DNA from 2 places in the Agarilytica rhodophyticola genome. Region 1 is predicted to be linked to the other one. Evidence: predicted binding sites of a transcription regulator. Region 1 holds the regulator's gene; the other holds the start of a gene.
The links. Region 1 encodes FNR, which switches genes on or off when oxygen is low (the NO sensors DNR and NnrR bind a similar motif). Its sites were predicted from a motif close to TTGATNNNNATCAA; they were not measured.

Region 1 (17,062 bases):
TCTGGCTCAAGATAACCGCTTAACATTTTCATTACCGTAGTCTTACCAGCGCCATTGTGACCAAGCAGGCCGACAATTTCCCCTTTTTTTATGGCAAAGCTAGCATTATTGACTGCCACAAAATTGTCGTAGCGACGAGTCAAATTACTGACATGCAACATAGTAATGCGTCTCCTCAGATTTTATTGTCATAATATTTTTTTGTTAAATCGTCATCTGGACAAGAGAAAGGTGTTGAGCGAAGTCAGAGGATAGTGGCGAACGCCGTCACAAAAAGCTATCTAAGAAAATGGTTAGCTAGCCTATAAAAAAACCATTCGGCACAATATCGCTTCCAATCTTTCTCAAGAGAGTAAACCATCTGACGATTGATCGGCGCTTTAGATGGTGGTGAAAGTAAAAAGTTTCAAGATTCTATTTTAAAAATAAATATCGGTGTTTTTTTCGACAATACTGAAAATTTTTAGAGCAAGCATTCAATTTATTTTTGAACTTTAAACCCATTTTGTCCGATAAAACTCGCTTGATATCTCAATAACAGGAACCCATATTGAACAAAACAATCTTAGAACTGCGTGTTTGAACTTTCCATTGCGAACAATATGGTTTTATTTCTGGAGGACATAACTTTGCTCAACCGATTACAGCAAATGCTGGCAACTATGGTGTTTATGCTATCGAGTGTTGTGACACTCGCCGCCTTGCCACTAATAGACAGTGATGGTAACAAGCTACCCTCTTTAGCTCCTATGCTCAAAAGAGTTAATCCTGCCGTGGTTAACATCGCGACATTCTCGCGTCAGCAAACACAAAATCCATTATTAAATGACCCGTATTTTAGGCGTTTTTTTGACATTCCAGATAATCGCAGACAACCACAGAAGCGACAAAAAAGCGCAGGCTCTGGTGTAATTATCGATGCCAAAGACGGTATCGTGATTACCAATTATCATGTTATCAAAGATGCTGATGAAGTGGAGGTGGCACTGATTGATGGACGTGCCTTTGTTGCCCAAGTATTGGGTACAGACCCAGAGCTAGATATCGCCGTCCTTAAGATTGATAGCGATGATTTATCTGAAGTCCCCATGGCAGATTCATCCAAACTGGAAGTAGGAGATTTTTCAGTAGCTATCGGCAACCCCTTTGGCATCGGCCAGACAGTCACCACCGGTGTTATTAGTGCTTTGGGCAGAACGGGTTTAGGCATTGAGGGTTATGAAAATTTTATTCAAACAGAAGCCTCGATTAACCCCGGGAACTCCGGAGGCGCACTGGTTAACCTTAATGGATATTTAATCGGTATTAACACAGCGATCATCGCCCCTGCAGGAGGTAACGTGGGTATTGGCTTTGCCATTCCTATGAATATGGTGCGCTCCAGTGTAGAACAAATTCTCGCAACTGGCAGTGTTAGCCGTGGGCAAATAGGAATTAATGTACAAGATATTACTCCGGATTTACGCAAAGCATTTAGTCTTTCTAACAGGCAACAGGGAGTATTGGTTACCGGTATTACACAAGATGGCCCTGCCGAAAAAGCTGGCCTCAAACCTGGCGATATTATCATTGCGATAGGCGGAGAAAAGATTAAATCCACCGGCCAATTGCGCAGCCAGATAGGCAGTGTTGCCATTGGTAGAGAAGTTGATGTGGACGTAGTAAGAGCTAAAAGCAACAAATCGTTTTCGGTAAAAATTGTCGACCCTGAATCTCTTGTTAGCTACTCAGGCTCGATACATCCCCTATTGCGAGGTGCGTATTTGGAAAACACCACCAGAGCAGACGGCGTTTTTGTGGCTGATTTGCGACCTAACTCACCAGCAATTTATAGCGGCTTGCGCGTTGGCGATATTATCACCGGTGTTAATCGCCAACGTATTCGCAACCTAGAACAACTTGATAGACTCATCGATCAGAGGGATGGGCAAATTTTGTTGCACATCAATCGCAATGGTCGAGCATTTTATTTAGTGGTTCGATAACTATCTAAGCCAGTTTAGTTGATCATTGTTAAAGCCAAAGCTGCCGTGGTGCCTTCTTTGGCTTTTTTTACAAACTCTGCCAGATTTTTTGGCATACCGTCTAATGGTATAGCTGCTGAGTTATCGAACTGATTTAGTGGTGGTTTATTGTAAAGCCCCATAACTACACTTGCCAAAGAGTAAACGTCTGTTTGGAACAAATCACTGAGCTCGTTAGGCTTTGGCCCATAAGTATCATTAGCCGCCTCAAAAGAATCACTCTTGCCCTTTTCACGAATACCGGGGCATACCGCTTCGCCCCAATCAACTAATGTAGTTTTTGCATTTTGATCAACAAAGATATTGTCGGGTTTAACATCTGTATGACATATATCTTGTGCGTGACATTGCTTTAATGTTGCTAATAAATTTTTTGTTATCTCAATACATTTTCGATCTTTTGCCTGTCCTCGCCCTAGCATTTTGTGATCTTCTAGAGTCGCACCTTCTGCCTTCTTCATAACAAACGTAATTTTTGGGTCGTCCCCATCGGTTAAGTCGATAGCACAGCCCTTAAGCCCCGTAGTGCCATCAATTGCAGAAGAGGCGAATTTTTGCAAAAGAATAATTTCGCTCGCTATTTTTTCGGCAGCAGGAGAATGGCCTGCACTGGCTTTGATATCTACATATTTAGCCGCCTTGCCAAGGCTTATATTCTTGATCACTGCATTGTCATCATACGGGGAGACTGAAACACTTCCGTGCTTGCCTGAGCCAAGGTGTTTTCCTTTGTGAAACATAGCCGAACCAGCGACATTTGACACGTGAATACCATTAGAACTGAGTATACTTAGGAGTTCATCTTTTAGTGCCATGGCTTTATCAAGCGCGCCTTGCTGGGCTGCATCTATATCAAGCCCTATGTCTCCTAACATATTTGCCAATTGCACATTCATCTGGTTGAAAGAGTGTTTCGGTGTTGGCAAAGGAGGAAGACTATGCATATTAATACTTCCCGCAGTCACTCCACTACCATCGAAAAAAGCGCTTAACAAACTTTTAGGACTTGATTCAAACATTGGTTTTGAAATAGATACCTCCTTCGCTGGTGTACTAGGAGGACTTAAACGTATCGCTAATGAGTAAGTAGCTTGCGGCGTTAAATTATCTATTTGGGGCATTTGGGGCTCCAATGAAGTTGATAATTGTGATTGAGTAGACCAAGGCGTTAAGCAGTTCACTTCAGCGACAAGTGTTTAAGAAAATTATAAGAGCAGACTGTCTTTTTATGGCACAGCTGTGACCCAATTCACCGATAGTAGAGTGGGCGGCTGACAATGTAGAGAGGCTTGCTCAATAAGCGTAAATATCGGCAAAGATAAACTCTTCGCGAGTTAAAATGTAGGTTAAAGATCGACCTTCTGTACTGTATCACCGATAGTAATCTGTCCACTTTTCATGATCTTGGCACACATGCCACCATGCCAAAGCATCGCCGCATGCCCACCCTTTCCTAGCGCTTCTTCCATTCGCGAGCATGGATGGCAATAGGCAGTAGCTTCAAATAATGCCTCACCAATGGTGAAACGCTGGTGCCTTAAAGCATTGATATTAATTCCAGATACTACTAGATTGCGCCTTAAAGTAGCAGGTTCAATAATATCTTTACCCAATAGCTTGGCCACCACTTCAATATGTTCAAGACTGATGAGAGTCACCTGTCTGGCCGAGCCAGGAGTACCATGACATCGGCGATCCCCTTCAAGACCGAGAGACTCGATAGCGCATACTTGAGACACCACATCAACCTGTCCCCGTCTCTCGCGCCGCAAGCCTATCCACTCTAATTTTCCCGGTGCCAGATCTTGAGTGATGCGATTAAACATATTTTGGCGAACGCTCATAAAATGACCCTGTTGTTATGTAACCAACACCCTTATGATGAGTAACAATTCTCACAGAGTGCGAAGCAGATAAACCTGCTCTTGTGATATCTTTCATACCGTCTATCGGTTTTTGTCCTTAGCGAGACAGTATCCTGTATAGTAGTGTCCTATGGGTCAGCTCTCAAGGCCCGCAGAATTCTTAAAATAACTCGAGACCTAGGATTTACGGCATGACATTCTCACGACTCTTTATTGTAGTCATTTTTCTCTTTAGCATTACTGGCATTTCCGGCTTGGCCAACGTTAGCAATGCTGCATCCTCACACAAAGGCAAACTTCAACCAGAAAAAGATTACCATTCATTTGCCAATACAGATGAGGTCATTCTGACACATATAGATTTGGATTTGGCGGTTGATTTTGATAAAAAGCAAATGCGCGGCCACGCCGTTATGTCTCTTAAGTATTTAACGGATAAAGCGGAGACATTGGTGCTGGACACTCGTGCTTTAAATATTGAAAAAGTCGAAGTAAGAAAAAAAACCGAAGCTAAGCAAGGCAAATGGAAAAAGGCAAAATTTCTTCTCCGAAAAGCCGACCCTGCATTGGGTAGCGCATTGGCAATTGCCCTTAAAGACGGTGTCGATGAAGTTAAGGTGCATTATAGCACCAGCCCTGAAGCCTCAGGTCTGCAATGGCTGACGCCGGCACAAACGGCTGGTAAAAAGCACCCATTTCTATTTAGCCAAGCGCAAGCTATCCACGCGCGAAGTTTTATCCCTTTGCAAGATACCCCGCAAGTTAGAGTGACCTACAACGCGACTATTCGCACACCTAAAGCTTTGCGTGCTGTAATGAGTGCGGAAAATGATCCTGAAGCCGAACGCAATGGTGTCTATACATTTAAAATGCCCCAGGCCATTCCTTCTTACTTGATTGCCATCGCAGTGGGTGACCTTGAATTTAAGGCGATGGGAAAACGTACGGGTGTCTACGCCGAAGCAGAAATACTAAATGCTGCCGCTGCCGAATTTGCCGATACGGAATCAATGCTGGAAGAAACCGAGAAAAAATTTGGCCCCTACAGCTGGGGACGTTATGACTTGCTGATTTTACCACCTAGTTTTCCCTTTGGTGGCATGGAAAACCCTCGCCTCTCGTTTATCACTCCCACGGTAATCGCTGGCGACAAAAGTTTAGTGGCCTTGATCGCTCATGAGTTAGCCCACTCCTGGTCTGGTAACACTGTCACCAATGCTACTTGGCGTGATTTATGGCTCAATGAAGGATTCACCACTTATCTTACCTACCGTATTATGGAGATTATTTACGGTGAGCGACGCTTTAAAATGGAGAGTGTGCTTGGCTATCAAGATTTGGAAGCAGCGGTTGCTTCTGTTAAAGAGGATGACCAAAGACTTGCCGTTGACGTGCGCGGCCGCGATCCAGACGATGCTTTTTCCAATATTCCTTATGAAAAAGGCTCTTTACTACTGACTGAAATTGAACATAAGATCGGACGTGAAGCCTTCGATGAATTTTTAAAAACCTATTTTGCTAAATATCAATTCCAAAGCCTACATACTGAAGAGTTTTTAGACTATCTCAATACTCATTTGATCAAGCGTTATCCGGATAAATTATCGTTAGACCGAGTTAAGCAATGGGTTTACGAAAGTGGTTTTCCTGCCGATGCCCCCAAGCCACAGTCTGATGCCTTTACTATTATTGAAGACAAGCGTGAGCGTTGGTTAGCAGGTGGACTTATCGCCAGAAAAATTCGCCACGGCGAATGGACTGTTCACGAATGGTTATTCTTTTTAAATAATTTACCCGAACAACTAAGTGCTTCACAAATGGCAGAGTTAGATCGTGTGTTTGAACTGACAGAGTCAAAGAATAATGAGATTGCTCACAGTTGGCTGTTAATCGCTATTCGCAATGATTACCAACCGGCCTATCCTCGTCTTGAAAAATACCTAGTGGAAATTGGAAGAAGAAAACTCATTACCCCCTTGTACGATGCACTTATGAAAACTAAAAAGGGAGCGGTGTTTGCCAAACGTGTTTATAAAAAGGCACGACCCGGCTACCATCCCCTGGCACAAGGAACTATGGATAAAATTGTTTACCCTGAGGGAAAATAACGTCTTACCTATTCACCCTCTTCATCTCTTAATCCATTTATCTATTCATCTATGTTCTATTTCTGTTGGCACCTAACGCCAACAGAAACTCTATCGACTATAGTTACAACGCCTAAATCACAGTGGATAGTTCTCTTTGGCTTGAATCTGCCGTTCTAGTTTATATATTTGCCCAAACAAGCTCCAAGCTCTTGTCGCCCATACATACTATCTTTAAGCGTAGTAAATGAACTATTTGACAGGACATGCCACATTTAATACATAACTGTTCATCATCTCTACTGAGCAAGAATATGTTTACGTTTAATCTTGGCAAACTCCACAAGAGTAGTCAGACCAACCGCACAAGCGAAAAGCATGGCTCCCAGCCTAATACGCTTGTGCGGGCGACCAGTCGACCGCCGGTAATGAGTGCAAGTGCAGCCAGCACGGCTACCCGCAGGGAGAATAATAGTGGCAGTGATAATGAAATACGCCCTCTCAGACGCCAGCATCATGAAGACCATATCGCCGCGAGGATGCGGCATCAATTACATATTAATCAAACAGACAAAACCGAGGCAACATCACATTCTAAGCACATATCACAGAAACAAGTAAGCCCAAGGCCAGATACTAGTACTCCGGTACTAAGCGTCAATCATGAAATCATAGAAAAACACGGCTTATCGGTGAGCGAAACCCTTAAATTAATAAAATGCGCCGACTACAGTCGAGCGGTAACTAAGCCCCCTAGCGAAGCCATGGAAGGCATCCCTATGCCCTTAGATAGCTCAAGTATGGCTGATGTGTTCCCTCAACTAAACGCTAAAGATGTGGAACGCATGATGCGGTTATTAGAAAAATCGGGCTGTCGCATTTATATCAACCAAACAGAGGAAATAGGTAAAGGCAAGATAGTGTTTGCCGCTGCAGGTACAAAATATATGAACCCAAGAGATTTCATGCAGAACGGCCAAATCTTTTGCGGCATGAAAGGCATAAAAATGAATCCTTTAGAAAAACTATGTCAATTAATGAATAAAAATGACATCAAACCCGATATTTATACTGGCCACTCCCTGGGTGGACTGATGGCAATGGCAGCCTACTCAGCCATCGAAAAACACGAAAATAACAATTTTGTGCCAACGGTAAGCTCGATTGAGAAAACACCAGAAGAAGATGATCGTATAGTCTATATATTCGATGGCGCTCCAGCCAATAAAAAAACGAAGCGGGCATTTAATATGAGTGACTACTTAGGAGCGCAAGATAATCAAGATGCTATTATCAGTGCTCATTTGGACTCAGCAGATTCGTTGCGAGAAAAAGTACTGCGGGCAATGCGAGGCAAACGTAAATCACGTCGCGACTCACCTCCGCGCCTTGATCTGCCTAAATCTATCGCTATACCTCCATCCCATGATCCTTCCTCTAGCTCACACAAGTTAACTAATATTGCCAAATCAATTAGAAGCCATTTATTAAAGCGGAGTGAGAATTTAGAAATACTCGCAAGTAGTACTAAAGAAATTGACAGTAATCCGATCCAGAAACAAATCGCACAATGGCAAACTGCGGTAAGTAAATTCGAGCAATTAGCAAGGCAGCTCTCTATAGGGAAACAAGAGCAGCAAGGTGAACACGAGGTCACACTTAAACAAATTGAAGAGGTTATGGCAGCTGAAGAAAATGCCATGCAAGAATTGCTAAACTTAAACAGCACATTAAAGTCAATGAGTAATGAAGACAAAGCTAAGCATCAGGATAAAATTAAAATATTTGAGCAGCTTCTCAAGCGCTTAAATACCACTAAAAGCTCCTTAGCCTCAACAATGGCAAGTCCTGGTACTCCTAGCGAAGAACTCATCGAAAATATATCGACAAACACATCGCAAAATAAAGAGCAGCACACACCTATAGCAGCCCCCTCCTCTGCACCAAGCAACAATCAACCTCCATTAAAAAATAATACTGAGAATACAAAAGCCCACATGCCTCAAGACCAGAGCTCAGGAAAAGGAAGAGTTAAGGCTTTGGTAGATCGTTTCGAAGCAATGAAATAGGTACAAAAACGGGCTTGCTTAAAATAACGTATTGTTATTCTTTGATTCGCTTGGAACAACTTGTAACACATCCCAATGCTCAACTATCTTACCTTGTTCATCAAGTCTAAAAATATCAATACCCGCATAGTCTTTATCCCCAGGCCAGGTTTGATGGCAGTGAAGCACTACCATATTACCCTCGGCGATGACACGTTTAAACACCACTCTCTTGCCTGGATACTCAGCAGCCATACGTTGAAAGTATTCGATAAATGCTTCTTTTCCATCTGCCACATGGGGATTGTGTTGGATGTACTCGCTACCGGCATATTTTTCAATGGCTTCGCGAGGTTTGCACTGATTGAACATTAGATCATAGAAATTTTGCACGCATGCTTTATTTTGCTCTAAATCTTTACTCACCTTCACTAAGCCTTAATTTTAGTAAAAAATAAATTCTACCATTAACCAGACTTTTGTATCAGCTCACTGTGTCGCACCTACATTTCGGTAAACAAACTCGCGAGCAGTTTCACGACAATCGTTGCCGTAATCTTGCTTCACATAATGCTCGAGCGCTTCCTTGTTGGTATTGGCGGTAGTTCCTGTAGCGTCAATCTCAAAAAAACCAGAATTAGGGTCAAACAACAGAACGGATGTACCGGTGCCAGTAACACACATAATTTCATGGTTTTGCCCCGAAGAAGGCATAGGGGATGCGCCAAAATACATTGCCACTCGGAAAAAGCGCCGATTTGGTAAGGGATTGGCATTGGCGTTGTAATTTGCGATAGTCACTTGGGGGTTATCTCTTTTGTTACGCGCCCAGTTAAAGCATGGGGTGTACTGACGAAACTGAGTCGCGGCAGTTCGCAATGCGGCATAATCTTTTGAATTCCAGTTATACCACGCTCCAGTATCACGAGTACTTAGATACTCACACGCCCAGTAACACACACCTCGACTGTCAAACAATGCTTGATTGAGTTGATGAAGTTGGGTAATAGCCATCTCTATTTTCCTTGTTTATATATAAACAGACAGTGAAGCAGTACCGCACTAGGTACTGACCAAATCGAGCGCCCCTCATTAGGGCCACTTGCTTTAATCATAGTAGCAGACGAGATACCAAAACTGGCCCTTCTATCATATCAATCTATTTAACCAACTGGATCTGCCTGAATGGAATATGCTTATAGTTAGCGTAATAGGACAAGGTTTTGACCAACCGGTGTAATCCCTGCTATTATCACAACTGTTACAGCTAGATATGAAAATTTTAGGAGATGACCATGCCCTGGGAAAAGTCTTTCGATGTTGAAGAAGCGGTAGGCTTAGGCCTTAATGTTTTCTGGGCAAAAGGCTACGAAGCAACCTCCCTATCCGATCTACTTGAGGCCATCGGGATTAATAAGGGAAGCTTTTACAATGCTTTTGGCAGTAAGAAAAAATTATTTGTTCGTGGCCTGCTAAAGTACGATACAGAGCAGCGTAAAGCGATGATGGATGAATTGTCGGCGTTACAGAATCCGGTAACCGCCATCACTATGTTTTTCGATGAAATCATCGACCAAAGTTTATGTGATAAGGAGCATAAGGGCTGTCTGTTTGTTAATACAGCGCTGGATATGCCCAATCATGATGAAGATATTCAGAGTATCGTTAAAAAAAGCTTAGCCGAGTCGGAAACTTTTTTCTTAGAACAAATAGCCTTGGGACAAAAAACCGGGACTATTCCTGACACAGTGGATCAACATCAAGTGGCTAAGGCACTTTTAGCCTCCACTGTTGGCTTGAGAGTGCTCGCCAGGGGCACATTTGATGAATATGGTCTACGGGCAGTAAAAGAGCAAGCTATCAGTTTACTTAAGCTATAGCGATAAAAATGAAACTCAACAATAATTATTAATAATGTCCCTGTGTTAAAAATTGTTGAGTTTTACAAAAATGTTTTAGGGCCTGTTGATACTAATTAAATCGCTCCTATCGTCCCTAAAACTCGCAAGTTTACACACGATATTTTTTAATCGCTATAGTGAGACACGGCGGCAACGAGCTTGTGCACTTGGCTCGACAACATCAAAAAAGTGGCCGCTATAATCGCCGTTAATTTCTTGTGTTCCCCTACGCCCAGCATTTTCACCAATGATCCAGGTTTCATTTTTATCAATACCTGCATCTTCATATGCTGTAATATCCGTATCGGCGTTGCCATATGCTCTTACAATATTTAATCCTTTATCTATGATTGAGCGAATGTATTCACGCTTATAACCTAAAGTATCAAGATCCAAAATATTTTCAGAATTTTCATTCGTGCGTAAATGCCATTGAGGTAAATCAATCACATCCGTAAACCACTCTCTGGTGTCGCGAGCAACCCAATAAGGCCGACCTGTCACGAAAATCACACGATAGCCTTTATCGATATAAGTTTGCACTGTTTCTTTTACATAGGGCCAGCGCTGCGCCGTAGACACACCAAAATAATCTCCTATGCCTTCAAAGTCATTTAAAGTCAAGGTACCATCAATATCAAACAGTATGGTATCTTGTCCGCGTGGAACAACAGATACAAAACCATCTGCTGAGCTAAGGTCACCTTCCACAATCATACGCACAATGTACTCACCTTCAGGCTTACCTGGCACATTGACATAAACCTTGCCATCCCGGTCTGTTTTATAACGTCCCAAATAGCTCCAATCATTCATGCCAGTACCATACAAGTAGGCATGTATATATTCTTGCTCTAAGTCTTTATGAAAAATACGGTTGTAATCGAATTTACCAACAATCTCAATCGATTCTTGAGGATTAGCGATTTCATCGTGAACCATATGGTACGGTGAATATTTCCCTGCCCAATAGCGACTGCTCAATCGCCTGAAGGAACGTTGCTGTGGACCTTCTAACGCAGGCAAATTTAAAGCGCCACGATAATCAGGACAACCCGCTATCGTCTCAGCAGGAACACTTGGCATCGGATCTAAATCTGGATTAGGTGGATTCACAGAGTTAGCGTTTGCCGAGCTATAACCGGAAGTTAATGATAATGAAACGATAGCCACATAACTCAAAACTCTCATTGATTTTTTTATTAATAGCATAGGAATTTTCCTGAGATTTGTGTTTAGAGCCGGCATGATGCACACAATATAAGACAGAAATATGACATAGATGATAAGTTGGCACCGTTATTTCATTAATAGTAAAAACCATTTATCGCTTTTTATTATTTTTATATAAACGCTATTTTCAACTAAAAAGTTAATTAAAAAAGTCAATAACGCACAATAAGATTTTCACGAACCTAATAATCTGTGAAAAAAATTAACATATTTATTACTAACACTTTTGTTGCAGCCATTGAATAGCGCGACTAAACCGTTATTTCCTCCGATCTTTTCAGCCATTATGGGCGAATAATATATCTCCAAGTTCAAATATTAGTTTCGGTATTAGTCCTTGTATTAGTCCTTGTATTAGTCCTTGTATTAGCCCCGATATTAGTTTCAACAACAGATACAACTTTCCCATAAATATCTATCTCGTATCAATGAAAAAAAGGTCACTTATGAAAGCCAGAGATTTTATGCCCAATATTTTCAGGACAAGTGTTACAAGTTTTATCAACAGTTTAAATACATTAACTGACTGTAGCTTTTATGATACGGAAGCGTTAACTGCAAAAGAATTTGACTATTTAGCACAAAAACACACACAAGAAGGCGCAATTTTAGTGGTACATCCTAGCAACGCCAAAGCGATGGGTATCGTGAAGTATGATGACCATAAAGAATTTTCAGAAAATCAAGACAATAACGTGCACCACTATACCATTGCCGGTGTAGGAAGTTCAGATGTAGGCGCAGCTGCTTTGGCTAGAAATTTCGCCGATCACTATGGGCAACCAGTAGGCGCTATAGTCGCGGGCTACGGCATTAGTGATTTATTAACAGAGGCCTTAGGCGGCTGGTTCGCCCTAGGTAAAGAAAATAGAGTACTTGCCTCGGATAAACAAAACAAAAAAAAGAAAAACCCAAAAAATAAAGAAAAAACTAAAAAACTCGTTGCGCAAAGTCCTGACACTCAAACACTCTTTAAGCTCCTACTCGACCCTGACCACAGCATCAAATCTCTTGGCGGTCACTCGAAAGGATGTTTAAGTATTGCTCTAGCACTTAAAGCTCTCTTTGAGCAAGGCAATAAAGAATGCTTAGATCGAGCCAAAGATATCAATATTATTACTTTAGGTACTGTCGTTGAATTACCTGAAGGCTTTGATAGGCTTTATCAATTTATCGGCAATATAGATTGGTTTGGCGGCATCAATTCTCGTGCAGACTTGGATAAAAAGCTAATCCACAATGCCTGGCACCATCTGAATACCTCTATGCCCATGCACATGAATGTTAGAAAGGTTCTATCGGAAAACAACTTATAAAGTTTAGATAGTCTGTTTAGGGCGCAACCAATAACACAATACTTCGCCAGTACCAGGTACCCAATGTGGCGATCACTATCAAACCAATAAGACTCATAAGGCCACCGGCTCTAATCATGTCTTTAGAACGAATAATATTCGAGCTAAAGGCAATAGCATTGGGAGGCGTCGTGACGGGTAAGGCCATGGCCATTGAACACATTAGCGTCACCACCAATACAATAGTCAACATATAATGTTGCTCCACCTGTAATGAGGTAATAAGCGGTATCACTAAGCCTGCCGTAGCGGTATTACTCATAAAAGTAGACATCAGGCCAACAAATAGCGCGATCACGAAGTACAGCCAAGCCGGCGCCAAGTCCAGTGGTAATAGAGTGATTAATACTCGATCCAAACCACTTAGTTTCATGGCAACTCCGAGCGCCAACCCACCTGCAATAATATATAAAATATCCCAAGGTAACTTTCTAAAATCAGAGGTATCGAGTAAGCCCATCCAAAAGCTGGCAATAATGGGAAAAAGCGCCACCGTTCCTGTACTTAAGTTGATAAGACTTCCAAAAAACCAACCGCAAACAGTGATCAAAAAAATGGCAATCACCGCCCAGTGCTGAGCGGTGTTTTTCTGTTGTTCAGGCTTGTTAACTTCTAACACTAGATCCTTTGGTGGATATAAAAATAACAGCACTCGCCAAAGTATAAAAATGAACAATATAAGTAACGGGAAGGTTATCGCAATCCACTGTAAAAAGTTTAAAGCCACACCCTTTTCGGCGAGATAAGATAACGCGATGGCATTAGGCGGTGTTCCTATGGGCGTACCAATACCGCCAATATTACAAGCGAAAGGCACACTGAGAACTAAGCCCAGTCTAAAATTGTGGCCTTTAGGAATGTTATTAAGTAAAGGATAGATAATTGCCAACATCATCGCCGTAGTAGCGGTATTACTCATCCACATTGAAAGAAAGGTACAAGCGATAATAATACCTAATAATGTGGTTTTCGCATTACCTTGAGTACGGTGCAAAATAAGGTAGGCGAATTTATGATCCAAACCGAATTTCTGCATAAGTGAAGACAGCACAAAGCCCCCCAGGAACAGCAAAATAATGTTTGAGAAGAAGGGGGAAAAAAATACCTGAGAAGTAAGACTACTATCTAGCAGCAAAACTTCTGGCAATAACCAAACAATTTCAAGAGCAAGAATGACAAAACTTACTACAAATAGTGGAATAACTTCTGTTATCCATAAGCATGCAGCAATGAGTAATATACAAGCGGTAATCTTTTGTGGTTTGGTTAGTACAAGATCGGTAAATGTTAGAGTTTCACACAAAATTATTATAGCTGCGATAAATATAACCGCTGCTAAACTCTTAAATTGAATTGATAACAGGCGCATTAAAATCTCATTAATAGATAGTTGCTAGTACTTATTTAAACATGACCTCAACAAACGGACATTGATAATACTAGCGTTGCCATTACACCAAGGTGACAGCGACTTTGAGCCTGTTAGCAGCCTTAACATGCACTATGCATGTATTTCATCATTGTAATACCTTGTGAGAAAGCTAAACGCCATCCTAAATCAATTCTACTGTTAAATTCAGGATCAAACTCTTTCACTGTTGCAATCATGCACTCAAGCCAGGTGTCATAAACTTTAGGGTTAATATTAAGGTGATTCTTATCATGTATTTCACCAATGCCCTTCATATGTTCAAGACTTTTATCGCTTAGAGTGAAACTCACGCAATACAAAAGTGACTTTTTCAACATACGCTTCTGGCGCTCCATGTCGGTATTTTCAAAAGCTTTTTTTATATCATCATCTGCATTGGCAAAGCGCTTATAGAATTGGTCAAAAAAAATCAAACCAGAATCGTTAATTCTAGTTTGCTTGCCAAATATTCGCTCATAGCTATCGTAAAAATCTTGTATATAGGACACACAAAAACCTCGTTTCAGATTGACAATGAGATATATAACAGTCAAAGGCAGATACGATTTTTGCCTAGACTATTTGGGAGTGTGAGCCTATAGGATAATGCTACTGACAAGTAGATATTGAAACGCCTTTTAGTGCATCTAAATCCAATATTTCAATATACTTTTTATCTGTCTTGATAATGTTGCTTTTATGTAGGCGTGTGAAAACACGGCTGACAGTTTCAATAGTTAAACCTAAGAAATTACCAATATCTGATCGCGACATTGGCAGGTGAAATTCTCGTGCTGAAAGCCCTTGTTTTTCGTTGCGAGCAGCAATACTAAGTAAAAAAGCGGCTATTCGTTCAACAGCATTATTTTTATTTAACACACTAATCAGCTGCTGGTCATTAGTAATTTCTTTACTCATTAACTGAAAAAACCTGCGCTGCAAACTTGGCATTTGTGTACTTAACTCCTCGAAGTGAGAAAAAGGTATTTCACACACAGATGATGTGGATAATGCGACGGCGGAATTAGAATAAGCGTCAGAAGTTAAACCATCCATGCCAAATATTTCACCGGGCAAATAAAACCCCGTAATTTGTTCGAGACCATCTTCAGTAAGGGTAAATGCTTTAATGGCTCCTGACCTTAGCGCGTACACAGACTTAAACTGCTCACCAGCACGATAAACATGTTCGGTCTTTTGGATAGGGCGACTTCGCTGGATTATATTATCGAGTTTCTGCACATCATCAAGTTCTAAACTGATAGGCAAACAAATACTGCCAAGACGACACTCTGTACAGTTAACATGATGCGATGATTGCTGACAAATAATATTTTTATCTGCACTATTTTTCATTTACTGCGGGCCTCGATTTCTACAATACAATAATGCTACGTGCGAAGTAACTGGATATGAATATGTTAAGTATAAAGCTTTTATCTGTCTTGTTGCTATTATAACAGGCACTATAACAAGTATGTATATAACAGTTATCTATGGCGACCATGACAACAATAATAACAAGACCTTGTAATACTAAACACTAACGATACAATCTAAGCCAACCACCATACCAATCACTTTGAATACTGTGTCATATATCATCCACAGTAGAAAATGGTAGTTTGCCGCAGGACAACGCATCAGCATAATGACAAACTGAAGAGAGATTCTCAATTTTTCTATTATTAATTATACTGACTGCCTCAGGGCCTAAGCAAATTATATTATTACTTTTGATATCACTATTATCTAAAATGGACGCATTTTGAGTAATTAATGTGTCCGTTTTAAGTCCCAAAGATGAATTACCAATAAAAACATAGTTTGGCTCGTGCTTTTTTATAAGTAGCTTAACTTTTGAAACAAGACTCGCAATATCATCACTTAAACGAGTAATCTGAATACCCGTTGTAGTAAATGGGTAACGTTTTGCACAGGCGAAGAATTCAGCGACAACATCTGCATTAAAATCGTCCTCAGTTTCAATTATTAATTGGCATTGATTAAAACCGAGACCTTTAAGTAAAGCAAAGTTTTCACCGTTTACTTCATTTGGGGAACAAACAACACGATGTTTTCTTGTGATGGCTGGAGACACCTTAAAATTAGATGCAATATTATAGACCAAACTAGTGATCTCATAAGGCTCCAGAGAAAGACAGGGTCTTACTAATTCTAAAGACTCTAATGATCGCTGTCCCAATAGTGTTCGCCACAAAGCCAACTCGCAACTTAGACAATCGAAGGTGTTAGCCTGGTGCTGCTTTAGCCTAAAAACCTGCGTTGAATTTAGTCCCAAGCTCACCGACTGTTTATGCTTGAGAACAATACCATTACTAGAATTGATCAACACAGATTCCCGCAAGCTTTTCGCTTTCGGGTATAACACGCTTATATTGGGAGGTTTAGATACGCTCATGGTATCTATGCTAACAATGTCCATATTTTTTTTATTGACTTTAATCAAGTGATAGAGAGATTCCCGCACTCAGCAAGAGAGACTCTGGCAATACAGGCCGCTGGTCTTAACAAGCCCAAGTTGATATACGTCAACAACTAAAAATAATCTTGCAGCAATAATCAGATTACTAAAATGTAAGACACGTTAACGGGTCGCACCACGTTTCATCTAAAAGTTTCACACAGATACATCCTATAAATTAACTTATTTGTACACACCAACTGATTGATAGGTATTTATAATGCGAGTAGGTATTTTGACTGGAGGGGGTGATTGCCCAGGCTTAAACGCCGCTATTAGAGCTGTAGCGAAAAGTTTAATCCTTAAGCAAAAAGCCGAAATTATAGGGGTTAAAGATGGTTTTTTGGGTCTTATAGAAAAACGCACTACCACTATTAGCTATTCAGATTGCAGCGGTATTTTGAATCTTGGCGGTACCATTTTAGGCACTCATAATCGGGCTGACCCTTTCAACCATGAAGGGCGCGATGTTTCCAGTCATGTAAAGGACTATTATGACACCCTTGGTTTAGATGCACTGGTGGTGATAGGCGGTGATGGTTCCTTATCTATCGCCTCAGAGCTTGCACAGATGGATATGAATATTGTCGGCGTCCCTAAGACCATAGACAATGACCTTATGTGCACGGATAGAACTTTTGGTTTTGACACCG
Region 2 (17,062 bases), 3.4 Mb from region 1:
GAAATAGAAGCTTATATTCGTGCCTTTGTCGACGATGCAAAAAAGCAGCTGGAAATGAACCCGCAGAGCGAGCTACCTAATGTGAGTATTATGGCACTTTGCGGCAAGAATACACAGCTTGCTAATAGTGTTGTTAATGCTTTTAATGAATCAATAGAAGCAATTGATAATGAATCTATAAAAGAAAGTGTCGTCAATGCTTTTTCTATTAAACCTCAAGGTTGGGTTCAATCTGGTAAGCCGATGGCTGAATTAATGAAAGCATCAGACTTGTTTGTATCAAAGCCAGGCGGACGCACCGTCGCTGAGCTTGAAAGTTCTAAAACTCCAACTTCGCTTAAAGTTTTGCCTTCTCACTTTTGGGAGTTTGGTAACGTTGCATTTATGAAAGAACAGGGTTTGGCGAGTACTACCGATGATGGACAACCGCTTCAGCAGCTAAAAGATGCAATAAATACTCGTGAAAATCAGCATAAATTAGCAGAAAACTCTCAAAAAATTGATAAACTAAAATATCAAATTTTAGAGCTTTATCAACAATATGGTCAGTTAATTGAACATGGTCTAGATCACCCAGAAGCCAAAGACTGTGCGGACTCTATTAAAGAGCTCCAGCAACAACTCGACAAACTGGAATCTGGGCCTAAGCAAGCTTCTTCCTTGGCAGGCATAGCACCTTCAAATCACTTTGCCCGAAGTGTTGTCAAAAAGATTGCCCAGGAATCTATTGAAAAAATGTTGAAAAAGCGTTTGGAGGTCAATGCCTAGGGCTTTTTAATAGGCTCTAGCTTGCTATTAAATCCTCTGCAAACCGTGCAGCTTTATTTTATTTATAAGCTCTCTATTATTGGGGAGCTTGCTACAAAATAATTGAGCGTTTTTTTTGTTGCGTGCAAATTGCTCTTCGGCAAATTGAACATTGTGAGATGTCATCCCGTGGAAGCTTGGTTTAGTTTTAAAGCCCATGCCATAGAGCACATACTGATAACTTGCGGAAGGAAATACTTCGTCTTTTTGTGTGAAATCATCTTGCCAGGGATAATGAAAGCGCCACATCTCAATGAGTTCTTGTAGGCTATCAGGGATGGACTTTGGATCGCAGTTTTCGATCCAGAAGTCGCTGTCTCGGCGCTGGCTTAAACAATAATGTAGTTTCAAAAAGTCGATAATTCTATCCCAACGATATTGGCAGCGTTCATTAAACCGTTTAGCGACAATATCCATAGAATCTCTATCTGGGGGGAGCTGCTGAGCAATTAGTCTGGCTGATAACTCTACTAACACTAGTGATGATGCCTCTAAAGGTTCTAGAAAACCTGCAGATAAACCGACGGCGACAACATTGTTTTGCCAAAATTTTTGTCGGTGGCCTGAATTTATTGAGATTTTACGCAGATCGTAATTATCAATATCCTTAACCCTTGGTCTTAAGTAGTCTCTTAGTTGCAGTTCTGCTTCGGCTTGGCTTATATGTGCGCTTGAATAGACATGGCCAACACCACGGCGACTGACCAAGCCTATATCCCAAATCCAACCAGCGGTTTGTGCTGTCGATATTGTGTGAGAGGCGATAGGTGTATCATCTGTTTCATAGGGAGCGTGCACAGCGAGCGCAGTATCGACGAAGAGTATGTCCTTACAATCTTTGAAGGGAACCTTGTAATGTTCGCCCAGTAAAAGTGATTTAAAGCCTGTACAATCTACGAAAAGATCCCCTTCTATTTGTATTCCTTGTTGTGTTTCAAGGGAGCTGATATCTCCATTCTCTGTAGTATTGACGGTGCTGGTATCGGCTAAAATATGCTTAACCCCAAGTTTTTCAACACAGTGCTTTTGGACAAATTTGGAGAATTTTCCTGCATCTAAGTGATAAGCATAATTGGCAACACTGGCGTATTCTGGCGTTGTTATTTGTTTGGGGGCTAATCCTTGTTCACATATATGGCTTTGTGAACACACGGCATCAGCAAAGGATACCCCTTCGTTATTTTGTTGCCAGTGTGGAACCAAATTGCCACTAACAAAACCCTGCGGCAGTTCGAGGGGATGATAGTAAAAGTCGTCGTCTGCTCCAGTGACCCAGCGAGCAAATTTAGCCCCTTGCTTAAAGGTGGCGTCACATTCACGAATAAAGTCTGTCTCAAATATGCCCATATTTTTGAGCGTAGTTCGCATCGTAGGCCAAGTACCTTCGCCAACACCAATGGTGGGAACATTGGGGGATTCTACTAATGTGACCGAAATAGGATCTTGTGTGCTGTTCTCAAATTGCTTAGCGATAGTGCCTGCTGTTATCCAGCCTGCCGTGCCGCCGCCGACAATAACAATTTTACGAATTGGCTTTCCCATAGCGATAGACTCTCTTGTTAATTTTACTTTTAGTAATTTTTCTTAGTACCCACTAATTTAAAATTTGATACACCGAGTTTAATCGTTCTGGCATAAGATTAAATGAAAAGCTCAGGCGATTATTTGTTCTATTGTTACTGTAACCATGGGCTAGGCGTGAAGGCCAAAACAAGCATTCCCCCTGCTTTACACTAATTTCAACTTGTGTGAAATGATATTGCAAACCGTGTTCATTGTGTTTTTGCACTGCTTGATCGAATAGCTCGTTGTGCAATGAGCCCGTGGTTAAAGGATGATAAAATGTTATGGATGTTTCTTTATCTGTATTCAAGTAGAGGGTGCCACTTAGCAGACTATTAGCATGAGCATGTTTTGTTTGAGAAGCTCCCGCTTGTGCAAGGTTGAACCAGGCGCTCACCAACTTCATTGCTCCTGATCGTTTGTAATTTAGCAAGTCGTGGTAAACAAAACCCGCCGATTCCTCTATCCACCTTTTCAGCCAACTAAGCTCTGGGTAGGTTGAAAATACGTTAGAGTCGTTATGATAATGAGTTAAATTATCTGTATTACTGGCTGTATTTGTCTGCGCCTGTGATAAGTTTTGGACTCTAGAAAAGAATAGCTCGCGTACTTCTTCGGACCTATCTAATTTAAGTTTGATTAGTGGAACCGAAAATAAACCTAAAGATTCCCATCGATACTGTGTCATATACTTTCACACTGTTTTTTTAATTATTTTTATAATTATTTTTATAATCAGTTTTTAATTAACTTTAACAGATTTTAGCTGTTGATTTTTTTTGTGAATCATTATTTGAATCTGCGACAGTGACGCCATCATGGTATAGATAAATCTTAGATAATCTTTCTGATGTAAAATGCTTAGCTGATCGGTATCTATCTTCTTTAAGGCCTCTTCATCGATGGTATATAAACCATTAACCTCACAGCGAGAATTGTCATCTAAAGTAATGCTTAGGCGCATAGGCATGATCAATTCTAAGGAAGCCAAATGATGTATGAACTCTTTGGTTTTTTCATCTCCCTGGTATAGAGTTGCCAATATTGAACTCACATTCTGTAGCAGTTGAGATTGTTGTCCATTCTCATCAAACACACCTATGCCTTTTTCCTGTCCCACACTGGGATGATCCATGTCCACACATACACTTAAATGTGAGTCATCATTGCCTTCGCCAAACCCTAAATAAAATGGCTGACGAGACAGGTTTAGCGGGGCATGAATTGCATTCAGTACACCTTTATCAATAAATAAGTTTTCATCTTCAGCGAAACCCATTAGTGCTGCACATATGAAGTTCCCCGACTCACTGTTTTTGGCTAATACTAGAGGGTATTGTCCACAAAGTTGCCGAAATTCTTCGACTATGACTGGAATCAACTGAGTATTGGATTGTTGTACCAAACAATAGTCAGGATCGATTTTAAGATTTCTGTGGCTCACATCATTAATTGCAACCAGCTTTGTCATTATATTTTCTCCAATGATGTCTGAGAAACGATTAACCTATGCTAATCCTCTAATCGCTGCTCCATAATCCGATCTGTTCCCACTTGATAAGAACAAAAAAGGGCTCTTTATGAGCCCTTGTTCACGTTCTTTATCATTTAAATATATCTATTAATCTAGTATTTGTTTATACCGCGTTAATAGTAAAGTTACTAGAAAGTTGCACGTAAACCAAGTGACCAGCGAGCGCCAGTGTCGTCAGCTAGCAAGAATTGGTTGCTATAACGACCATGTTTTAACAATATCTCTTCGGTGATGTTGATACCTTCAAAGAATACAGTTAAGGAATCGTTGATATCATAGCTACCACTAAGATCCCACTGATGATAATCGTCAACAAAGGTTGGCCCGCTGCCTTGAATTTGTGTGAGCGACTGCAAGAAGCCTTCACGATTATTCCAAGCCAAACGAATTTGGAATGGGCCTTTTTCGTAGAAGCCTACAATATTTTGCGAATCACTTAGGCCTGTTACTGCAAAACTTTGACTTAAATCGTTTACATTTAGATCCGAATCACTATCAACCACAGTCAAGTTAGCTAATATACCAAAACCTGTTTCACCGAAGTTATGCTGGATAGCAAGTTCAAAACCGTCAACAACCGCATCTTCACCATTATTTGGAGTTGTAAAGTCAAATAATGCTATGCCATCACTATCATCTAGACCATTAGGGTCTGTGCCTTGTGGGCTTGATGGATCGCGTACAGGTTGCCCACTACTTGGACTGGTAAATTGGAAGCTATCTTGCCTTGTGTTGCTAACAATAAAGTTGGTGACATCTTTGCGGAAGTAACCAGCAGAAATATAGTCAGCATCTCCGTAATACCATTCGAATGACAAATCTAAATTAGTCGATTCTAGTGGTTCCAGCTCAGGATTACCTGAAGATGCTCTAAAATCGCCACCTTGGCGAGTGGTTTGAATAGTAATGCCTGGAGATAATTGAAGTAGCGCGGGTCGTGTAATAGTTTTCGATACTGCAAAACGGCTAACAATAGTGTCACTTAGATCAAATTTTATATCCAAGTTTGGCAGGAAGTGATTGTAGCTATTATTAACGCGAATTGGCTCCAAGGGACCATTAATCTGACCTAGCTCTGTTTGGTCGAGTATATTTAAGCTCTCTAGAGTAGTATTTGTTCCGTTTATATCAACATCAGTTGTTTCATAGCGCAAGCCTAGATGAGCGCTCATTGGAATGTTGCCTATATCTTGCTGGTATTCAAACTTCACATAAGTAGCAAAAATTTCTTCATTGACCACAAAAGAGGTGCCTGAAGCTTCAGCATCTAAGTTACCACCGGTAGCAGTTTCGATAAAGTTAAAGGCTGCTTCTTGATCAAAACGGAGCCATTGGTTGGGAATATTGCTCGCGCCACTTAAATCACTTAAGAAGTCGCCGCCAGCATTGAGTACCGAAAATAAATCCAAGGGGATATTAATTGGGGCGCCAGTTGGACCATCGGCTGTTTGGACACGATCAAAATAGCCACAGGTAACACAATGACGGCCACCAATTTCATTAGTGACAAATGTATTCGACTTTGACTGGTCGCTATATAAAACGCCAAACTTTGCGCTGATCAATCCCTTATCGTTATCGAAGCTCCAATCGCCATCCACTTTAAACTGATCAATTTCGTCATCGATGACACTACCACGTCTCAAATTTACATGTGAGCGCACCGTTGAGGGGTCTAGATAATTGCCGCGGCCGATAGGCTCACTGACATCGATAGTATTGCGTGGTGTGCCTGCAGCTATTTGACGCAGTTCGAAATTCTGTTGTTCGTTAAAGTAATTGGGGTTTGCCTCTTGGAAACCACTCAGACCTGGCAGGAGGTTACCCTGAGTATGGTCAAAAACGACATTATCCAAAAAACCGAAAATGATCAGTGGGTTGGTATTACCCTTAGAATCATTTAGCTCGCTGCTCGATTTTGAATAATCAAAGGCGAGTTGAAAATTGTCATTCACTTGCCATTTAGCATTCAAGCCAGCTGAGATTGTTTCTGATGGACGGCCAATGTCACGCGCACCGAAATCAGTTGCGCCGTTGTCTTGTAAAAAGTTAACAACAGTGCCATTAGAATCCACAGTTATAGGATTTTCAGCTGTGTTACTAAAATCCGATGAGGTAAACCAATGCCCTAGGGAGCTACCTTTGGATTCCACATCAAATTTTGAATAGAGAACATCTGCAGTTAGCTCTAACGAATCATTGGGTGCAAATTGTAAAACTAAGTTACCACCCGTTCGGGTGCGGTCTTCAGCAATAACTCGTTGCTCATAGTTTCGTGGTACAAAAGTATTTGCTGTAGTTGGAGTATACCCTTCACGTTTTGACGCGATATTCGTATTAGCAATCCAGCCTTCGATTGCAGCTTGTTCACGCTGGGTTTCCCGTTCTTGGTGAGAGAAAGAAAGTAACGCTCCGAACTTTCCATCGGCAAAGGTATTGCTGATTAAGCCTGAAATCTGTGGGGAAGTTTCTGAGCTGTTACTGTCATACAGGCCTTTGACGCTACCGGCAAACTTAAATTCGTCAATATCTAACGGTTTTGCCGTTTTAATATTGATTGTTGAACCAATGCCTCCTGATTGTAGGCTGGCGTTGGCCGTTTTATTTACCTCGACACCGCTAACAAGTTCAGAAGCAAGTAAGTCGAAGCTGAATTCGCGCCCAGGGTTGTCAGAGGGCATTTGGCGGCCATTAACCAGAACCGTATTAAATTCTGGCCCGAATCCGCGCACGGTCACGAATTGGCCTTCACCACCGGATCTGTCGATGGATACACCTGATATACGTTGTAGTGATTCGGCTAAGTTAGTATCGGGAAATTTACCAATGTCTTCAGATGAAATGGCATCTACAACGCCGCTAGCTTCTCGTTTGATATCTGCTGCTCGTTGTAAACTTCCCCTAATCCCTAAGACCAGGACTTCTTCTTCTTGTAATGAGGCAGAGCCGTCTTGTGCTGCGGCGCCATTGATTGAGTATGCTGTTGATGATATCGCCAGAATTGCTGCTGACAATTTGCTCAGCTTGTGCATAGTCTCTGTTCCTCCAGAGTGTGATTTCGTTATTAGTATTTTTATTTGTCCGTTGTCACCCACTGATACTTGCAACGCGGTACCTCTAAGAAGGTGATCCAACCCTTCTTGCAGCGTGTACCATCCGTTTACTGCATTAGCCCATCTTTGTTTTGCCCCATCAAATGGGAAAATTAACGTTTTGTTGGTTTGTTCAGCAACTTCGGTGAGCGCAAGATCAGCTCGTTGCCGAGGAATCATGAAACGAAACTTCTCATTTTTTGTTGAATCGTTTGGTCTAGCCTGTGCTGATGTATTTGTAATTAAAAAAATGAAAACGATTACAAAAAAATGCGAAAAGAAAAACTTTTCATTCTCCTCAAACGCCAGAATATTCCTGGCATATCTAGCAGACGAACCACCTTTCATTTTCCACCAATAAATTTTGAAATTTTTTTCAAAATTGTGTTAAAAAAATGCGAGTGCGCTGCCACTTTAACCTCTTTTCACAAAGAGATAAACAGTATTTTTTAAAATGCCAACTGACTTTAACGATTTAAAAGGTACTTTCCTCTATGCAATGTGTTGAATTAGATGCTTTTTTTAAAAAAAACTTTAAATTTGTACAGAACTCTTTTCTTGTCAAAGAAAAACAGGCATAACAGCACCTCAAAACAAATAAAGGCTGCCTCATAACAATGAGCAGTCCACTAATAAGCCCGAGCTTTCTCTGGCATTAAATCATTGGAGTATTTCTATGTCGTCGGTAAACATAACCGCAGAAGCTGAATTACCTTCTGAGCAAGCGAACACAGCATTTATTATTTTAGTTAGTTGCATTGCAACAATTGGTGGCTTTCTATTTGGTTTTGATAGTGGTGTGATTAATGGCACCCAAAAGGGGTTAGAGTCAGCGTTTAACTCAAGTAGCGTAGGCACTGGTTTTAATGTGGCTGTTATGTTGCTCGGTTGTGCTGCAGGTGCGTTTTGTGCCGGTAGTTTAGCGGATCGATTTGGCCGCAAAAAACTCCTTATTGTTTCTGCTTTATTTTTTATTATTTCAGCATGGGGATCAGGTATAGCGGGTTCAGCTGGGATTTTTATTTTTTATCGAGTATTAGGTGGCATTGGTGTCGGGGCCGCAAGTGTAATGGCTCCAGCTTATATAAGTGAAATTGCTCCATCAGAGTATCGTGGCCGGTTAACGACAGTTCAGCAAGTAGCAATTATTAGCGGTTTATTTATCGCTTTTTTAAGTAATTATTTAATTGCAGGTGCTGCAGGCTCTTCTGAAAGCGAATTTATGCTGGGTTATGCTGCATGGCGTTGGATGTTCTGGGTTGAGCTAATGCCTGCTACTCTCTTTTTCGTTTTGTTATTGCTTATTCCTGAAAGCCCTCGTTTTCTTGTCGCATCAGGCAAGAAAGATGAAGCGATAAGTACATTGGGCCGTTTGTATGGTACAAACGCGGCGCAACAAAAGTATCAAGAAATAGATAGTTCTCTTGCAGCAGACCATCACCGTCCACAGCTCAAAGACTTAATTGATCCAACAACTTCTAAAGTTCGACGTATTGTTTGGGTCGGTATTGGCTTAGCCGTTTTGCAGCAATTGGTGGGAATTAATGTTGTTTTCTACTATGGCGCTGTACTTTGGCAGTCAGTTGGATTTTCTGAAAGTGACTCTTTGCTAATTAATGTTATCTCTGGCCTGGTTAGCATTGGAGCCTGTTTAATCACGATTGGACTGATTGATCGTATTGGTCGTAAGCCATTGCTGTGGATAGGTTCAGCCGGTATGGCGCTTACGCTTACTATTATCAGTGTCACCTTTGCTATGGCTGCTATTAATAGCGATGGCGAGTTGAATTTAACTGATGCAGAGGGGCTAGTTGCTTTAGTTTCTGCGAATTTGTACGTATTCTTCTTTAATGCTTCCTGGGGTCCGATTATGTGGGTTATGTTAGGGGAAATGTTCTCTAATCAGATTCGAGGATCGGGTTTAGCGGTTGCAGGTCTTTTCCAGTGGGGAGCTAACTTTGCAATTACTATGACTTTCCCAATATTTTTGGGATCAATAGGTTTAGGCCTGACATACGGTTTCTATGCGGCTTTTGCATTTATCTCAATTTTCTTTGTACTTAAATATGTCAATGAAACAAAAGGAATTGAATTAGAGGATATGCCTGATTAATATCAGATAAATGTAAAGGTGCCCTTAACTAAGCTGTATGGCTTTAATCGGGTTTAGTTAAGGTCTAGTATATAAAGTAAATTTACTTAAAATCTTTCACTTGTAGAATACGATGGCTGAAGTATTAATTAATGATGTAGCAAAACTGGCTGGTGTGTCGATCGCCACTGTATCTCGTTGCATTAACTCGCCACATCAAGTTCGCCCCAGAACACGAGAAAAAGTCGAAAAAGCCATCGCTGCCACTAATTATTCGCCTAATACCTTAGCGAGAGATTTTCGCCGTGGTAAAACTAAGATGATCATGGTGGTTATTCCTGGTGTTGGCGACCCATTTTTTACCTTGGTGATGAAAGGTATTCGCAGAACCGCCAGCTCAGAAGGGTACAGCTTACTTATTCACGAAAACGTGGGGAATAATATTAACGCTGACAAAATTAATGAGCTGATGGTTTCTAAACATGCAGATGGCATTATTTTGTTAGCGAGTGTTTCGCCTTTTGGTACAGAGCTCCTGTCCAGTGGCAACGATAGGCGTATTCCTATGGTCATCGGCTGCGAACTACTTTCTCCTGAACTCAATACCTTGCCCAATATTCATATTGATAATACAGCTGCAGCTGCTGAGGCGACCCAACATCTTATTGAGTTAGGTCACAGGCGTATTGCATTTATTTGCGGTGATCGAGATTCTCTACTTACGGCTGATCGACAGGCGGGGTACCAGTTGGCCATGCAACGGGCCAAACTTCATATGTTTGACGAATGGATTCGTGAAGGTGGAATGAGTATTGATGGCGCAAGGCGAGCGACTACAGAACTATTGGCCTTGCCTAATCCGCCGACAGCTATTTTCTGTGCTAATGATGAAATGGCTTTGGGATGTTTACATGAATTGCGCTCGTTAAATAAGTCAGTTCCGGAAGATATTTCCGTTGTGGGCTTTGATAATACCCGTTACGCAGAAGTTTCTAGCCCTCCGTTGACGACTATCCATCAGCCTGCTGAAACTATTGGTGAGCGCACCGTTCATCGTTTAATTGATGAAATTGGAAGAAACGCAAGTGAGCCTAAAGAGTCAATGTATGAAACTGTTCCTTACGAATTAGTCGTGAGACAATCGACAGCTAAGCCAAGGGGTGCCTAGCTTTAATAATTAAATAAAATAAATTTACTGTGCTAATATTAAGCCGTAACTTATAGAGCAATAACTTATTCTCAAATGTTGCTTGACTAGTATATGTAAACGTTTACAATTGTTTTTAGTATTATGATATAAAAATAGGCAAAGTTGAGATGAAAACAGTCCTTGGTATCGATTTAGGTACGCAGAGCTTAAAGGTTTTATTCTATGACATCAGCGCTAAATCTGTTGTTGCTAAAGAATCTGCTGCTCTCGAAGTAAATCGGCGGGAGGATGGTTCCGCTGAGCAGGATGCCGATTGGTGGATACAAGCATTGATCAATGCCCTTAAACCTATTTCTCAATCTATCAAAGATTCTGTTATTGCTTTAAGTGTCTCTGGCCAACAGCATGGTTTTGTTGCCCTTGATAAACACGACAATGTTATTGCTCCTGTAAAGCTATGGTGTGATACCGCAACAGCGGCTGAGTGCGATGACTTAAATAACAGCCTGGGGGGGGACACCGCATGTATAGAGAAAACAGGTAATAAAATATTAACAGGCTATACCGCTCCAAAAGTCCTGCATCTTAAAAAATATTACCCAGAGCTTTACGCTGAGTTAGATACTATTTTACTCCCTCATGACTACTTAAATTTTTGGTTAACAGGTGAAAAGTGCATGGAGATGGGGGACGCATCTGGCACTGGTTTTTTGAATATTGCACAAAGAACATGGTCTGATGAGATGCTGCGCGCTATCGACCCTATGCGAGATCTCTCGAAATGCCTTCCACCGCTTCGAAATGAAAACGTTATTATTGGTAAGCTTCATAAAGGAGCTGCAGCACTGACTGGTTTGCCAGAAAATACTCCGGTAGCTATTGGCGGTGGTGACAATATGATGGCTGCGATTGGAACCGGTAATCTTCACACTGGACGTACTACAGTTAGCTTAGGCACTTCAGGTACTGTTTACGCCTACAGTGACAAACCTGTCATTGACTCATCAGGTAGTATTTCCGCATTTTGTTCATCAACTGGTGGCTGGTTACCGCTTTTATGCACAATGAATTGCACGGTGACCACGGAATTATTTCGTAACTTGCTATCTGTCGATATAGCAGATTTTGATGCGACTATTGCGAGGGTGAACGCTGGAGCTTCCGGATTGATAACCCTTCCCTTCTTCAACGGCGAACGGTCACCAAATTTGCCTAACGGCAAAGGCTGTCTTTTAGGTATGGATAGTCAAAATATGACGCCGGCACATATTCTCAGATCTGGTGTAGAGGGAGCCACCTTTGCACTACGTGCTGGCATTCAAGAGCTAAGCCGTTTAGGAACGTCTACCGATGAAATTATTTTAACCGGTGGTGGTAGCCAGAGTCCTCTATGGCGACAGATAACTGCAGATATCATGAACGTGCCTGTAAATATAATGAAACAGGATGAAGGCGCTGCTTTTGGTGCGGCTTTACAAGCCTTCAGTGCTATCGAATATAACGGCATATGTGATGCCGATACTTTGAGTCAATACATCATCATTGATGAACAGTACTGCTGTGAGCCACAACAGCAGCAAGTTGAAAAATATAACGAAGTTTTTAGTCGCTATCAGGACGCTGTAATGACCGTCTCAGCTTTATACAGGTAAGTATGCGATTTACGAAAAAAACAATAATGAGTAATTAAACTGCAAAGGGTAAAACACGATGAGCAGACCCACTTTTATTGGTGATAAAGAGTATTTCAAAGGTATCGGACGTATTGCCTTTGAAGGTAAAGATTCAGATAACCCTCTAGCATTTAAAGCTTACGATGCTTCAAGAGTGGTTGCTGGTAAGACTATGGAGGAGCATTTGCGTTTTGCCGTATGTTATTGGCACAACTTCTGCTCCGGTGGCCATGATCCCTTTGGGCCTGAAACTCGTGCTCATGAGTGGCTTATTGGTAGTGATGATATGACTATTGCCCACCAAAAAATGGATGCGGCATTTGAGTTGGTAAGTAAACTTAACGCGCCTTTTTATTGCTTCCATGATCGTGATATGTCTCCTGAGGGAGATACAGTTGCAAAGACTGAAGAAAATCTACAGATAATGACCGCTGCTGCTAAACAACGCCAAGAAGAAACCGGTATTAAGTTGCTTTGGGGCACGGCAAATGTTTTCACTAATCCCCGCTTTATGAATGGTGCATCGACCAACCCCGACTTTTCTGTAGTTGCACATGCTGGTGCTCAGGTAAAAGCTGCGCTTGAGGCAACAGTCGCGCTGGGTGGCGAAAACTATGTGTTTTGGGGAGGGCGTGAAGGCTATATTAGTTTATTCAATACAGATACAAAACGTGAGTTAGAACACCTTGCTCTATTTCTTACTATGGCTCGTGATTATGGACGTTCAATTGGATTCAAGGGCAACTTTCTAATCGAACCGAAACCGATGGAGCCCACTAAGCATCAATATGATTTTGATGCGCAAACTGTTATTGGCTTTCTTCGTGCGTTTGATTTGCAGGATGATTTTAAACTTAATATTGAAGCAAATCACGCAACATTAGCCGGCCATACTTTTGCCCACGAACTACGTATGTGTACTGACGCAGGTATGCTTGGTTCCATTGATGCTAACCGTGGCGATTATCAAAATGGTTGGGACACAGATCAGTTTCCAACAGATTTATATGATTGTGCACAGGCAATGTTAATTGTTTTGGAAAATGGTGGCTTTGGTTTAGGCGGCTTAAATTTTGACGCTAAACTCCGGCGCGAATCTACTGATATGGAAGACTATTTTATCGCACATATTGGCGGTATGGATTCTTTTGCTAGAGGTTTATTAATTGCCGATCAACTAATTCGTGAGGGTAAGCTTGATGCAATTAAAAAGGCCCGTTATGCAAGCTTCAATAGCGGCTCGGGTGCCGAGTTTGAAGCAGGAAAACTAAGCCTTACTGATTTGCGAGATATTGCCAATGAAATGGGCTGGCCTTCACTTGTTAGTGGTAAGCAAGAATTTGTAGAAAATATTATGAATGACGCGATGTTTAAAATTTAAATCTCTTGTGAAAATAATTTAATTCGCGACTAGGATCTTAACTCTATTATCCCTGCTTTTTGAGGCGTAATGAAGAAACTCTTACGCCTCTTTTTTTGGTATTTAACCAGCCTTTAAAACAATACGCGCATCATTCTAGTAATTAAACCGCCTCGTGCAGCGTGATGCAATTTATCCTGTACTGAAAAGACTAAATCCGCGTAGTCGCCGTCTTCATTCTTGATATGGTTAATAAGCCAGTTTTTAAGCATAGCAAGTAATTCTTCTGTAATATCTTCACCGGCCTCGAATCTGGCAACATATTTATTTATTTTATCGATAAATAATTGATGCACTTTTTTGTGGGGGGCAAGAAAAGGATACCCAGCTTCTTCCATCAATGCTTCTTCATAAGAAAAATGGGAGATTGTATACTCAATTAAATCTGCGATTACTTTACCGGTTTGATCTCTATCTTTTGTGATCTGCACAGTCTGTAGTAAATTAATGTAATCGGCAATTTTTCTATGTTGTTGATCAATAATATGGATATTTGTATTTAGATCGCTTGTCCACTTTAAATACTCAGACATGAGAACAGCCCTACTCAATAATAAAATTTAAGATACCCGATTAGTTTGGCTATTTTTACTACGATGTGTATTGATTCAAATCATCAAACATATAACAGCGGCGCATTTTTCTGCATATTTCTAAATTTTTTTTAAACCACTCACAGAAGAATATTGATTTTTACGTTAAGTGATCTTGTCACAATCCTAATTGTCATTTGATTATGCTTCTTTCTACAAAATTACTTTTAGTGACACGGGGTAGAAATAACTTATGGCTTATCAATAATCACTAAATGGAGCACTTTAGATAGAGTAAATTTGCCTTATTCTTGTGCATAAATTACTGGGTTGATCTAAAAGTGAACGTTTATAGTTGATTTCCACGTGAAATTTTCTCTCTATAAATATTGTGTTACCGTCACGTAACAGTCTTTATTTTTCTTAAAATAGCTGTGTACATAACCTTTTAATTGTTTTTGTCACCTAAATATCCATAAATGTGGGATAATTTCCCAAAAAAAGAGAATCCCTATCTGTTTGATGTAACAAAGGGTAACACTTGGCCCTTGGATTGCAATGTGTCCAGTATATTCAACACACACTTAATTATTCAGTAGAGGTTTCCTATGAAAGCGTTACTCATCGCAACACTTGTGTTTTTACTCATACCTGTTCACAGCTTTGCAGTCTCTCGAGTTGAAGGTCAAATTTCGAAACTTGATGTAGAAAACATGCAATACACTATTCGCGAAAATGCAACGGGAAAGATGCATGTTTTCGATTTTAAAAACTCTACATCTGTGAGAATCAACAAGCGTAAATATCGCGATATGACTAAATTAAATGTTGGTGATTCTGTTATCTATAAAAAATCAATTAAGAAGAAAAAGAAAAAATATGTCAGTGCCACTATTCAGCAATTAGACAAAGATGCTAAAAAAGTTACTTTTATTGAGAGTGAAACGGGTGCGTTAAAAACTTACAAATATGAACCTGAAAAAACAAATAGATCCGGTAAGCTTGATGCAAATAATGTTCAACCTGGTCAAAGGGTGGTACTTGAAATTGTGTCTAAATAGTACTTCAAGTTATGGAGCTGCTACACAACCAAGGAAGGTGTCTATTAAGGCTGGAAAACACATACACTAGAGCCTGTAACGTTTATGCTAACAGGCTTTAGCAAATATTGAGCTTGTCCCAGATCTGATCAACTTTATCTTTTACTTCTTGCGTCATGCGGATTGGTTCGCCCCATTCGCGGTTTGTTTCACCTGGCCATTTATTAGTAGCATCAATTCCCATCTTTGATCCTAAGCCTGACACAGGAGATGCGAAGTCTAGATAGTCAATGGGTGTATGATCTATCATTGTTGTATCTCTTGTGGGGTCTACTCGTGTTGTTAAAGCCCAAATAACATCTTCCCAATCCCGGGCATTAACATCATCGTCAGTGACAATAACAAATTTAGTATACATAAACTGTCGTAGAAAAGACCACACGCCCATCATCACGCGCTTAGCATGTCCCGGGTATTGTTTTTTTATTGTTACTACTGCCAGACGATACGAACAACCTTCTGGAGGCAGATAAAAATCTACAATTTCTGGGTACTGTTTTCTCAATAATGGGACGAATACTTCATTAAGAGCAAGCCCTAAGATTGCTGGTTCATCCGGAGGCCTGCCAGTATAAGTGCTATGATAAACAGGCTTTTTCCTATGGGTAATTCTTTCTATTGTGAAAACAGGGAAAGACTCAACCTCATTGTAATACCCAGTATGGTCACCAAATGGGCCTTCGTTAGCCATTTCAGAGGGATCAATTGTGCCTTCTAGAATAAATTCTGCAGTTGCTGGGACTTGCAAAGAATTCCCTATGCTTTTTGTCACTTCTGTTTTACTGTTACGCAATAAACCTGCAAATGCATACTCACTCAATGTATCAGGTACAGGAGTAACAGCACCTAATATTGTCGCGGGATCCGCCCCAAGTGCTATTGATACTGGAAATTTCTCACCAGGATAATGTTGTTGCCATTCTTTGAAGTCTAGCGCGCCGCCGCGATGACTTAGCCAGCGCATAATCAGTTTATTTTTGGCAATAACCTGCATGCGGTAAATACCCAGATTTTGCCTTTCTTTACTGGGGCCTCTAGTTACGACTAGAGGCCATGTGACTAATGGCCCAGCATCGCCAGGCCAGCATGTTTGTATAGGAATGCTATTGAGATCTACCGCCTCTTGTTCAAGAATAACCTCCTGACAAGGGGCGTTCTTAACTTCTTTTGGTGACATGGTAAGGACGCGCTTGAATATGGGCATTTTGTTCCAAGCGTCTTTCAGTCCTTTTGGTGGTTCAGGTTCTTTTAAAAAAGCGAGCAGTTCGCCCACTTCACGCAGCGCTTCTGTACTCTCTTGCCCCATTCCCAGAGCCACACGCTCTGGTGTGCCAAAAAGGTTAGCAAGTACAGGAATATCGTGACCCACTACATTTTCAAAAAGGAGTGCTGGCCCTTTTGCTCTTAAAGTGCGGTCAGATATTTCGGTAATTTCAAGATGGCAATTAACCGCGTGACTTATGCGTTTCAATTGCCCTTTTTTTTCCAAAAGAGCAATAAAATCTCTCAGATCTTTAAATTGCATTGAGCATGACTATTTAGATTTCATTGATAGGAAAAACTCAATGTTGGTTTTGAAGTCTTTAAGCCTGTCTAATAAAAATTCTGTCGCCGCAGTATCTTCCATATCATGTAATAACTTGCGTAAGATCCAAATACGTTGTAATTCGTCTTCTTTCATTAACAAATCTTCGCGACGGGTACCTGAACGTCGAATATTGATTGCTGGATAAACACGTTTTTCCGCAATCTTTCTATCCAGGTGTAATTCCATATTACCAGTTCCCTTAAACTCTTCGTAAATAACTTCGTCCATCTTAGAGCCGGTATCAATAAGTGCAGTTGCTATAATTGAAAGGCTTCCACCTTCTTCAATATTTCGCGCTGCTCCAAAAAATCTTTTGGGTCTTTCCAGTGCGTGGGCATCAACACCACCGGTTAATACCTTGCCTGATGAAGGAACAACAGTGTTGTAAGCGCGTGCTAGACGAGTAATCGAGTCGAGCAAAATAACTACATCTTTTTTATGCTCTGATAGTCTTTTTGCTCGTTCAATAACCATCTCTGCTACTTGAACATGACGCGACGGTGGTTCATC

Region 2: a site for FNR is predicted at 13,935-13,948, ahead of BVC89_RS01635 (bacteriohemerythrin). Genes of this name have one in related genera too.

The regions. Positions count from the first base shown of each region.
Region 1 covers NZ_CP020038.1:3,810,189-3,827,250, forward strand. Annotated here, with positions in the region: gene BVC89_RS15855 (ABC transporter ATP-binding protein) at 1-161, opposite strand, end outside; gene BVC89_RS15860 (Do family serine endopeptidase) at 630-1,985, shown strand; gene BVC89_RS15865 (protein kinase domain-containing protein) at 2,000-3,145, opposite strand; gene BVC89_RS15870 (MOSC domain-containing protein) at 3,371-3,868, opposite strand; gene BVC89_RS15875 (M1 family metallopeptidase) at 4,081-5,997, shown strand; gene BVC89_RS15880 (hypothetical protein) at 6,291-8,045, shown strand; gene BVC89_RS15885 (nuclear transport factor 2 family protein) at 8,064-8,450, opposite strand; gene BVC89_RS15890 (hypothetical protein) at 8,514-9,038, opposite strand; gene BVC89_RS15895 (TetR/AcrR family transcriptional regulator) at 9,320-9,904, shown strand; gene BVC89_RS15900 (lipin/Ned1/Smp2 family protein) at 10,058-11,137, opposite strand; gene BVC89_RS15905 (hypothetical protein) at 11,605-12,474, shown strand; gene BVC89_RS15910 (SLC13 family permease) at 12,491-13,882, opposite strand; gene BVC89_RS15915 (globin) at 14,005-14,433, opposite strand; gene fnr (fumarate/nitrate reduction transcriptional regulator Fnr) at 14,534-15,280, opposite strand; gene BVC89_RS15925 (hypothetical protein) at 15,519-16,346, opposite strand; gene BVC89_RS15930 (6-phosphofructokinase) at 16,630-17,062, shown strand, end outside.
Region 2 covers NZ_CP020038.1:372,183-389,244, forward strand. Annotated here, with positions in the region: gene BVC89_RS01590 (hypothetical protein) at 1-768, shown strand, start outside; gene BVC89_RS01595 (tryptophan halogenase family protein) at 796-2,349, opposite strand; gene BVC89_RS01600 (TIGR02466 family protein) at 2,402-3,058, opposite strand; gene BVC89_RS01605 (SapC family protein) at 3,113-3,841, opposite strand; gene BVC89_RS01610 (TonB-dependent receptor) at 4,033-7,176, opposite strand; gene BVC89_RS01615 (sugar porter family MFS transporter) at 7,673-9,109, shown strand; gene BVC89_RS01620 (LacI family DNA-binding transcriptional regulator) at 9,222-10,256, shown strand; gene xylB (xylulokinase) at 10,406-11,890, shown strand; gene xylA (xylose isomerase) at 11,949-13,292, shown strand; gene BVC89_RS01635 (bacteriohemerythrin) at 13,406-13,864, opposite strand; gene BVC89_RS01640 (hypothetical protein) at 14,473-14,925, shown strand; gene ubiD (4-hydroxy-3-polyprenylbenzoate decarboxylase) at 15,023-16,489, opposite strand; gene rho (transcription termination factor Rho) at 16,499-17,062, opposite strand, start outside.